Antarctobacter heliothermus: one gene and its partners. The protein of the gene in region 1 binds, or shares a complex with, the protein of each later gene. Links are inferred from orthologs where the notes say so. Each region holds a gene or a part of one and is shown in the gene's direction. Other genes may lie near its edges.

Evidence for each region.
Region 2: the proteins of dnaN (region 1) and ANTHELSMS3_RS06355 are in contact, whole or in part, in a solved structure (PDB 1OK7), measured with the Escherichia coli proteins. The link is inferred for Antarctobacter heliothermus from one-to-one orthologs.
Region 3: the proteins of dnaN (region 1) and ANTHELSMS3_RS20575 are in contact, whole or in part, in a cryo-EM structure (PDB 8GIZ), measured with the Escherichia coli proteins. The link is inferred for Antarctobacter heliothermus from one-to-one orthologs.

Annotation. Positions count from the first base shown.
Region 1 is NZ_CP022540.1:1,132,305-1,135,308, forward strand. Bases 22-2,871 are described here. They hold dnaN (DNA polymerase III subunit beta), read left to right. Parts: upstream 22-812; coding sequence 813-1,931; downstream 1,932-2,871. Other genes in these bases: dnaA (chromosomal replication initiator protein DnaA), read left to right, coding at 22-657; recF (DNA replication/repair protein RecF), read left to right, coding at 1,969-2,871. Outside these bases: more of dnaA, read left to right, coding at 1-21; more of recF, read left to right, coding at 2,872-3,004. UniProt on the Escherichia coli protein: Confers DNA tethering and processivity to DNA polymerases and other proteins. Acts as a clamp, forming a ring around DNA (a reaction catalyzed by the clamp-loading complex) which diffuses in an ATP-independent manner freely and bidirectionally along dsDNA.
Region 2 is NZ_CP022540.1:1,351,967-1,355,078, reverse strand. The notes cover bases 27-2,984. They hold ANTHELSMS3_RS06355 (DNA polymerase IV), read left to right. Parts: upstream 27-857; coding sequence 858-2,111; downstream 2,112-2,984. Other genes in these bases: ANTHELSMS3_RS06345 (SDR family NAD(P)-dependent oxidoreductase), read right to left, coding at 2,508-2,984; ANTHELSMS3_RS06350 (DUF3775 domain-containing protein), read right to left, coding at 2,115-2,444; ANTHELSMS3_RS06360 (NUDIX domain-containing protein), read right to left, coding at 359-823; ANTHELSMS3_RS06365 (hypothetical protein), read left to right, coding at 27-270. In the rest of the region: more of ANTHELSMS3_RS06365, read left to right, coding at 25-26; more of ANTHELSMS3_RS06345, read right to left, coding at 2,985-3,112. UniProt on the Escherichia coli protein: Poorly processive, error-prone DNA polymerase involved in translesion repair and untargeted mutagenesis. Copies undamaged DNA at stalled replication forks, which arise in vivo from mismatched or misaligned primer ends.
Region 3 is NZ_CP022540.1:4,343,714-4,346,866, forward strand. Bases 19-3,017 are described here. They hold ANTHELSMS3_RS20575 (DNA polymerase III subunit delta'), read left to right. Parts: upstream 19-943; coding sequence 944-2,092; downstream 2,093-3,017. Other genes in these bases: ANTHELSMS3_RS20565 (D-alanyl-D-alanine carboxypeptidase family protein), read left to right, coding at 19-303; tmk (dTMP kinase), read left to right, coding at 300-947; ANTHELSMS3_RS20580 (Mrp/NBP35 family ATP-binding protein), read right to left, coding at 2,200-3,017. Outside these bases: more of ANTHELSMS3_RS20565, read left to right, coding at 1-18; more of ANTHELSMS3_RS20580, read right to left, coding at 3,018-3,153. UniProt on the Escherichia coli protein: Part of the beta sliding clamp loading complex, which hydrolyzes ATP to load the beta clamp onto primed DNA to form the DNA replication pre-initiation complex.

The DNA of each region.
Region 1 (3,004 bases):
AACGCGCTGGTGGATCAGAACAAGCAGATTATCATCTCGGCCGACCGTGCGCCGGATGAGATCAAAGATCTGGAAAACCGCATCCGCAGTCGCCTGCAATCGGGTTTGGTCGTCGATCTGCACCCGACCGACTATGAACTGCGCCTAGGGATCTTGCAGACCAAGGTCGAAGGCTATCGCGCCATGCATCCCGATCTGCACATCGACGACGGAGTGCTGGAATTCCTTGCGCACCGGATCAGCACCAATGTCCGTGTTCTCGAAGGAGCGCTGACACGTCTGTTTGCTTTTGCCTCGCTGGTTGGCAAGCCGATCAACATGGATCTGGTGCAGGACAGCCTTGCGGATGTGCTGCGTGCCTCGGAACGCAAGGTTTCTATAGATGAGATCCAGCGCAAGGTTGCCGAGCATTATAACATCCGTCTGTCGGACATGATCGGGCCGAAGCGGGTGCGCAACTTTGCCCGGCCTCGACAGGTGGCGATGTATCTGTGCAAACAGCTGACTTCGCGTTCTTTGCCAGAGATCGGGCGGCGCTTTGGTGGGCGCGACCACACCACTGTCATGCACGGGGTACGGCGGATCGAGGAACTGCGCCAGCAAGACGGGCAGATCGACGAGGACGTCGAAATGCTGCGCCGGGCGCTTGAAGCCTGATCAGAGTTGTGGGAAATATGTGGCGCGCCGGGTCTGGTGCGCCGCAACGCCTTGACGCCTAGACAAAAGAGCAACACAAATCCGTAAAACCGGCTTGGAGTGCTGGCCAGCGCAGGCTAGGCTGCGCGTCCCGGCAGTGCGGAGAGGGTAGGGCGATGAAATTCAGCATGGAACGGGCGGCGCTTTTGCGCGCAGTCGCGCAAGCGCAATCAGTGGTCGAGAGGCGCAACACCATCCCGATTCTCGCCAACGTGCTGATCGAGGCCGGGGGTGAGAGCGTCAGCTTTCGTGCTACCGATCTGGACATTGAGGTTCTGGACCGCGCCGTGGCGCAGGTCGAAAAGGCGGGCGGCACCACTGTCTCCGCCGTGACCCTGCATGAGATCGTGCGAAAGTTGCCGGACGGGGCGCTGGTGACGTTGGCTGCGGATCCCGGATCGGGCCGTTTGTCAGTGTCGGCGGGCCGGTCGCATTTCTCTTTGGCGACGCTGCCGAAAGAAGACTTCCCGGTCATGGCGACCTCGGAATATGACTGCAACTTTTCCGCCAAGGCAGAGGTGCTGCGCCGCCTTTTCGACAAGTCGAAATTCGCCATCTCGACCGAAGAGACTCGCTATTACCTGAACGGCGTCTATATGCATATGGCCGACGGCGAAGACGGCAAGGTTCTGCGCTGTGTTGCCACCGACGGCCATAGATTGGCGCGGATCGACGCGCCGCTGCCGCAGGGCGCTGATGAGATGCCGGGCGTAATTGTCCCGCGCAAAACCGTTGGTGAGATGCGCAAGCTGCTGGATCAGGATGATATGGACATCGCGGTGTCAGTGTCCGAAACCAAGGTCCGCTTTGCCACTCCTGAAATTACCCTGACCTCCAAGGTCATCGATGGCACATTCCCTGATTACACCCGCGTTATCCCGCAGGGGAACACTCGCAAGCTGGAAGTCGACGCATCGGAATTTGCTAAGGCAGTGGACCGTGTGGCAACCGTATCCTCGGAACGTTCGCGCGCAGTCAAATTGCAACTTGACGAGGATCGTTTGATCCTGTCGGTCAACGCGCCGGATAGCGGGGCCGCCGAAGAGGAGCTGGCCGTCGCCTATGCCGATGAGCGGCTGGAAATTGGGTTCAATGCCAAATACCTGCTGGAAATCGCCAGCCAAGTGGACCGCGAAAACGCCGTTTTCCTGTTCAATTCCTCCGGCGATCCGACTCTGATGCGCGAAGGTGGTGACACCAGCGCGGTCTACGTCGTGATGCCGATGCGGGTATGAGGCTTGACGGTTTTTCGTCGAAAAACCGTCTCTTGCCATGTCGCTTGCCCTAACCCGCCTGAGTTTATCGCATTTCCGATCGCATCGACGGGCGGAAATTGCGGTTGATGTTCGACCCGTAGCGATCTACGGGCCCAATGGCGCGGGCAAGACCAACCTGATCGAAGCGGTTTCGCTGTTCTCTCCCGGGCGCGGGTTGCGGCGTGCTGCTGCAGCGGACATGGCGCGCCGCCCGCAAAGCCTTGGCTGGAAAATCACCGGTGGTCTGATCGGCCCGGAGGGGTTTCAAGAGATAACCTTTGCCTCCGAAGACGGGGCCGCGCGCAGCATCACGATTAACGACAAGAGCGCCAACCAGATTGCCCTAGGCCGCATTGCCCGCACCGTCTGGCTGATTCCGGCCATGGACCGGCTGTGGATCGAAGGGGCCGAGGGGCGACGGCGGTTTCTGGATCGTTTGACCCTGTCGTTTTTCCCCGACCATGCCCAGGCATCGCTGGACTATGAAAAGGCGATGCGGGAACGCAATCGCCTGCTCAAGGACAGTGTCCGCGACCCGCATTGGTATCAAGCGCTGGAAAAACAGATGGCGCGCAGCGGTGCCTTGTTGACCACGAACCGGCAAGAAACGCTTGACCGACTGAAAACCGCGCAGGCCGACGCAGAGACAGCCTTTCCTGTTGCCGATCTGGAGATGGTGCAATCCGAGGGCAGCTTGCCGCCCGCCGAGACCGATCTGCGCGAGGCGCTGGCCGAAAGCCGCTTTCGCGATATGGCGGCAGGACGCACGTTGGTCGGACCGCACAGAACTGACCTCTACGGCGTGTTCGCGGCCAAAGGAGTACCTGCGGCCGAATGTTCCACCGGAGAGCAGAAAGCCTTGCTGATCTCGCTGATCCTGTCCAACGCGCGGGCGCTTGCACAGGATTTCGGAGCGTCGCCGATCCTTTTGCTGGATGAGGTAGCGGCCCATCTGGACGCAACCCGGCGGGCCGCGTTGTACGGTGAGATTGTCGCGCTGGGCGCACAGGCATGGATGACCGGCACCGGATCAGAGCTGTTTGCCGAACTGG
Region 2 (3,112 bases), 220 kb from region 1 along the record:
AGGGCACGAGGTTAGGAGACCATCATGAGCACATGGACCCCCCGCATCGATCAGGTGCGTTACAACGCCACCGAACAGTGTTTCGAGGCCCTTGTCACGGTCGTTACCCCGCACGGACTCTTGCGGGTGGCAAGCCAATATGTGGCACCCATCACAACCGAATTCGAAGAGGCCGCGCGCGGACTATGGATGCGCGCCCGCCTTTCGCTGGGCACGCCCGAGCACCTGCTGTTGCGCGAAGCTGCGGCAGAGATGCCCAGCGCAGCCTGACGTTCCGGCTCAGTTACACGCCTGTATGAGCCGCGCCGCCGCACCCTTTGTCCCTCGGGTGCTGTGGTAGACTGCCGGGATCCGCACCTTACCTTGCGGGTCCCGGCCCTTTTGCCAAATCAAGCTGTTTGTCCAAATAGTCACGCAGGATGTCCCGAAAATGCGGGATCGCGTCCTGCGCATCGACAAAGGCCTCGGGCGGCATCACGTCCCAGCCTTCGCCCTCATCGCCAAAGACCACGTCATCAATCGCACGAGCTGGCAGATGCGCGGCAAAAAAACAGCTGACCTTGCCCGCATCATCCCGCAGATGCACCGGATGCAATTGGGCCTTGGTCAGGGTCAGTCCCAACTCCTCCTGCGTTTCACGGATGGCGCAGTCCTCCGGTGACTCGCCTCCATCCCGCTCGCCCCCCGGAAAATCCAGATAGCCCGGCCAAGGGATAGATGGCTTGCGGTCCCGCCGCAGCACAATCAAATCCGCGCCAGCGAACAGCATCACTTTGGCACCGGAAAAGACCTGCCTTGGGTCGTCGGGCTTTGGATCGCTCATGGCGTCCCCTTCTGCATCGGCGTATATTGGGACCATGCCCGCCCTATGCCGCGATTGTCTGACCCAGTTCGATGCAGGCCCACGATGTCCGGCATGCCGGCGGCCCCGCGTCTTGCGCCATGACGAACTATGGGACCTCTCTATTGCCCATATGGACTGTGACGCCTTTTACGCAAGCGTGGAAAAGCGCGACAACCCCGCACTCGCTGACAAGCCGGTGATCATTGGCGGCGGGCGGCGCGGTGTGGTGTCGACCGCCTGCTATGTGGCGCGCATTCGTGGCGTGCGGTCCGCGATGCCGATGTTCAAGGCGCTGGACCTGTGTCCCGATGCCGTCGTCGTCAAGCCGCGCATGTCCGTCTACGTCGAGGTCAGCCGCCAGATCCGTACGATGATGGAGGAACTGACCCCGGCGATTGAACCGCTGTCGCTGGATGAGGCGTTTCTGGACCTCACCGGCACCGCCCGTCTGCACGGCGCGCCTCCTGCCGTGATGCTGGCGCGACTGGTCAAACGGATGAAGGCGGAACTGGGCGTCACTGGTTCTATCGGGTTGTCGCACAACAAGTTTCTCGCCAAGATCGCCTCTGACCTTGATAAGCCCCGCGGCTTTGCGGTGATCGGTCAGGCCGAAACGCAGGAGTTTCTGCGCCCCAAACCGATCCGCCTGATCTGGGGGGTTGGGCAAGTTACACAAGAGGCGCTGGAACGCGGCGGAATCCGCACGTTCGAGGATCTGCTGCGCTGGGACAAACGTGATCTGATGGTGCGGTTCGGATCGATGGGCGAACGTCTTTGGCATTTGGCACGCGGGCAGGACCATCGCCGGGTGACGCGCAACGCCCCGATGAAATCGATCTCGAATGAAACCACATTCAACGAGGACACCGCCGACCCGGACATCCTTGACGGGCATCTCTGGCGCATGGCGGAAAAGGCATCCGATCGCGCCAAGGCCAAGGGTTTGGCAGGCCGGGTCGTCACGCTGAAACTGCGACGGTCGGATTTTCGCATCGTCAGCCGCAGGCAGGCACTGCCCGATGCCACGCAGATTGCTGATCGCATCTACCGGGTTGCGCGGGCGCTGTTTGACCAGATGCCCGCCGGGCAGTCCTATCGCCTAATCGGGGCGGGTATTTCAGATCTGGTGCCAGAGGCGCAGGCCGACATGTCCGGCGACCTGCTGGACCCACAGGCCGAGGCCCGCGCCAAGGCGGAACGGGCCACCGATGCGATCCGAGCAAAGTTCGGTGAAAACGCGATTCTCAAGGGCCGCACGCTGCGCTGACGCCTAATCGTGGCTGCCCAAAACCTCATCTTCTTCACCCGTGGCGTCATAGCCATACGCCTCAAGCCCTGCTTCAAGGTTGTCTGCCAAATGCGGCGTGCCGATCAGATAATCTGCCGTGGGTGTCGTCGCCTCGTTCACGGCGGTCTGATAGGCCTCGTCCCAATCCTCGGCCTCAAACGCGCCACGGCCAACCCACATGACTGCGACCAAGGCCGCCTGCTCTTCGACGTCCATCCGGTCGATGAGCCCCCGAAGTTCGCCTTCGGCACGGCCCAACTCGCGCGCCATTACGATGACGGCTGCCACCTTGCTTGGGCTGATGTTTTGCATCTCGCGTCTCCTCACTGTTCGCTGGACAGGCTAGACACCACAATTGGGCGCCCGACTTTGATCCTAAGCAAACAGGCGGAAATAAAGCCAGTCCGGCAACAGTTGGCTGCCCCGGAACAACAACGAAAAGGCACGCGGAAAGGCGCGTTGAAAACCGCTGCCCGACATGTGGCGGAAACAGATGTCCGCCGCCTGTTCGGGGTCCATGATAAACGGCATGGTAAAGTCGTTCTTTTCGGTCAACCGTGTCTTGATGTAGCCTGGCACAAGCAGTTGCACGTCAACGCCCGTCTTGCGCAAATCGGCATACAGCGATTCCGCCAGTGCCATGACCGCCGCCTTGGACGACACATAGGCCGCCGACCCCGGCAAACCACGATATCCTGACAGCGATCCGGTCAACACGATATGGCCCCGGTCCCGCGCCACAAAGCGGGGCACCACAACCCCTGCCAGCCGCATGGCCCCGGTGAAATTCACATCTGCCATGTCGTTGGCCTGTTCGGCATTCCAATCCTGCGCTCCGAACGGCCAATAGACCCCAGCCACTTGGATCAGGCCGTCAATCTCGCCATATTCTGCGGCCACCTGTTCCAGCGCATCGGCGTCGGTCACGTCTACGGGTGCCACATGTGCGGGGCCGGGCAAATCATCCGCCAGCGTGCGCA
Region 3 (3,153 bases), 3.2 Mb from region 1 along the record:
GTCTGGATGGGCTCTGCCGATGAGGTGCATCTTGTCGCTGAAAAGGATGTGACCTTGCTGCTGCCCACCATGACGGCGGGCGGCATCAAGGCCGAGGTGGTCTATACCGGCCCGATCGAGGCCCCTGTGGCCAAAGGTCAGAAACTGGCCGAATTGATCATCCAACCCGAAGGTCTGCCGGAAACCCGCGTGCCGCTGGTCGCCGCCGACAAGGTAGATGCAGGCGGCTTTGTCGACCGGATCATGACCGTCAGCAGCCTGCTGATAAAACGCTTTTCCGAAGACGCCGGGGACGCAATGTGAATGAGACGAACAGGCCTTGGCCGGGCCTTTTCATCAGTTTTGAGGGCATCGACGGTTCGGGTAAATCCACCCAGGCCCGCCGCCTGTCCGAAACCCTGCGCAATCGGGGGCTGAACCCCGTCCTGACCCGCGAACCCGGCGGCAGCCCGGGGGCAGAGGAAATCCGCGCGCTGGTCCTGCAGGGCGATCCGGACCGCTGGTCCGCCGAAACCGAATTGCTGCTGTTCACCGCCGCGCGCCGTGATCACCTTGAACGGGTCATCCGACCCGCGCTGGAAGCGGGCCGCGTTGTGATCTGCGACCGTTTTGCCGACTCGACCCGCATGTATCAGGGCCGAGGCGGCCTGCGCGACAAGGTCGACGCCCTGCACAACCTGATGATCGGGGTTGAGCCTGACCTGACGCTATTGGTGGACATGCCTGCCGATGCAGGCCTCTCCCGCGCCAAGGCGCGCGCCACCGATGAAGAACGGTTTGAGGACTTCGGCCTCGCCCTGCAACAACAGATGCGCGACGGCTTTCTGGCTCTGGCACAGGATCACCCGAACCGCTTTCGAGTGATCGACGGCAACCGCGACATCACCACCGTCGCGACAGAAATCCTCGATACCGTCACGCCCTATCTGCCCGCGTGCCCGGCATGAGCGACCTCGCCGATCTGCCCGAACCGGACCGCCTGACCGGCGCGCCGCACCCGCGTGAAACCGCGCGCGTGATCGGCCAATCCGAGGCAGAGCAGACCTTTCTGACCGCCTACACTTCGGGCCGCCTGCACCACGGCTGGCTGCTGACCGGACCGCGCGGCACCGGCAAGGCGACTCTGGCCTGGGAAATCGCACGATTCCTTCTGGCGACGCCCCCGGATGAGGGTGACGGCCTCTTCGGTGCGCCGCCCCCGCCCGACACCCTGCATATCGACCCCGAACACCCCGTCGCCCGCCGGATGCTGGCCCTGTCGGAACCCGGCCTGTTCCTGCTGCGCCGAGGCGGCGCCGGCTCCACCGACACGGAACGCGACAAGGCGCTGAAAGAGGGCCGCTTCTCTGACGTTATCCGCGTCGATGAAATCCGCAAACTCAACGCGTTCTTCGGCCTCTCGGCGGCGGATGGCGGGCGCCGCGTCGTCATCGTCGACAGCGCCGACGAGATGACCAATCAGGCCGCCAACGCCCTGCTGAAAATGCTCGAAGAACCGCCCGCCCGCACCACGCTCTTGCTGCTCAGCCACCAACCCGCCCGCCTGCTGCCCACAATCCGCTCCCGTTGCCGCACCCTGCGCCTTGCCCCACTGCCCCCGGAGGACATGGCTCAAGCACTGGCCCAAGCCGGGGCAGAGGTCGCGCCCAATGACGTCGCTCCCCTGACCACCCTTGCCGAAGGGTCCGTCGGCGCGGCCATGCGGCTGCTGACCCTCGACGGGCTGGCTCTGTATCGCGAAATCCTGAAACTGCTCTCCGGCCTGCCCGCCCTCGACCGCGCCGCCCTGCTGTCATTGGCGGACAGCTGCGCGGGCAAGGGAAAGGAATCGCGCCTTGATCTGGTGCTGACGCTGGCCGACCAACTGGCCGCCCGCCTCGCCCGAACCGGCGTCACCGGCCACCCCCCGCCCGAAATCATGAGCGGCGAAGGCGATATGCTGACCCGCCTCGCCCCCGATCCCGCAGCGGGCCGCCGCTGGGCCAATGTCTCACAAGAGGCAGGCGACCGCGCCCGCCACGCCCGCGCCGTGAACATCGACCCGGCGGCGCTGATCACCGACCTGTTCCTGCACCTGCAAAAAGCGGCCTGACACTGGTCCCCGTCAAACGCATTGGGCGGGACATCATGCCCCGCCCCAGCTTCTTCTTTGTCCAAATACCCAAACCCGCGCCGCAGGCGCGCCAGCACCGGCAGGGATCAGACGATCCCGCTTTTGATCAGCCGATCCGCCAACTGCGCATAAGACTGCGCCATCGCACTGTCACCCAGCGCAATCGGCTGACCGCCATCGCCGCCCAGCCTTGTGTCCAGATCAATCGGCAACTGCGCCAACAGCGGCAGTCCCATCTTCTCGGCCTCCGTCACCACACCACCGTGACCAAAGATATGACTGTCCTTGCCGCAATGCGGGCAGGTGAACACCGCCATGTTCTCGATCAGTCCTAACACCGGCGTGTTCAACGTCGCAAACGCATCCAGTGCCTTGCGCGCGTCCAGCAGCGCCACATCCTGCGGAGTCGAGACCACAATCGCCCCCGCCACCTCGGATTTCTGACACAACGACAGTTGCACATCCCCGGTGCCCGGCGGCAGATCGACAATCAGCACATCCTTGGTGCCCCACTCGACCTGCATCAGCATCTGCTGCAGCGCGCCCATCAGCATCGGCCCGCGCCAGACCACCGCCTTATCCTCGGCCAGCATGGACCCAATCGACATGACAGTGACGCCATGCGCCTCCAGCGGGATGATCGTCTTGCCGTCCGGGCTGGCAGGTTTTGCGGTCAACCCGAACATGCGCGGCTGACTGGGGCCATGAATATCCGCATCCAACAGGCCCACCCGTTTGCCCGCCCGCGCCAGCGCCACCGCCAGATTGGCCGAAACTGTGGATTTGCCCACGCCGCCCTTGCCCGACCCGATGGCAAGGATCGTCTTGACGCCTGCGGGCTTCATCACGCCCTCTTGCGGTTTGGCGTGTCCCCCCACCTTTAGCTGTGGCGGCGCTTTGCCGGCGGTCGGCGCGCTGAGCACCGCACTGGCAGAGGTCACACCAGCGACAGAGGCCGCAGCCCGCTCTGCTACCTGCCGCAACGGCTCCATCCGTTTGGCCGACTCGGCGCTCTGCGCCTCAATGACAAAGCGCACAAC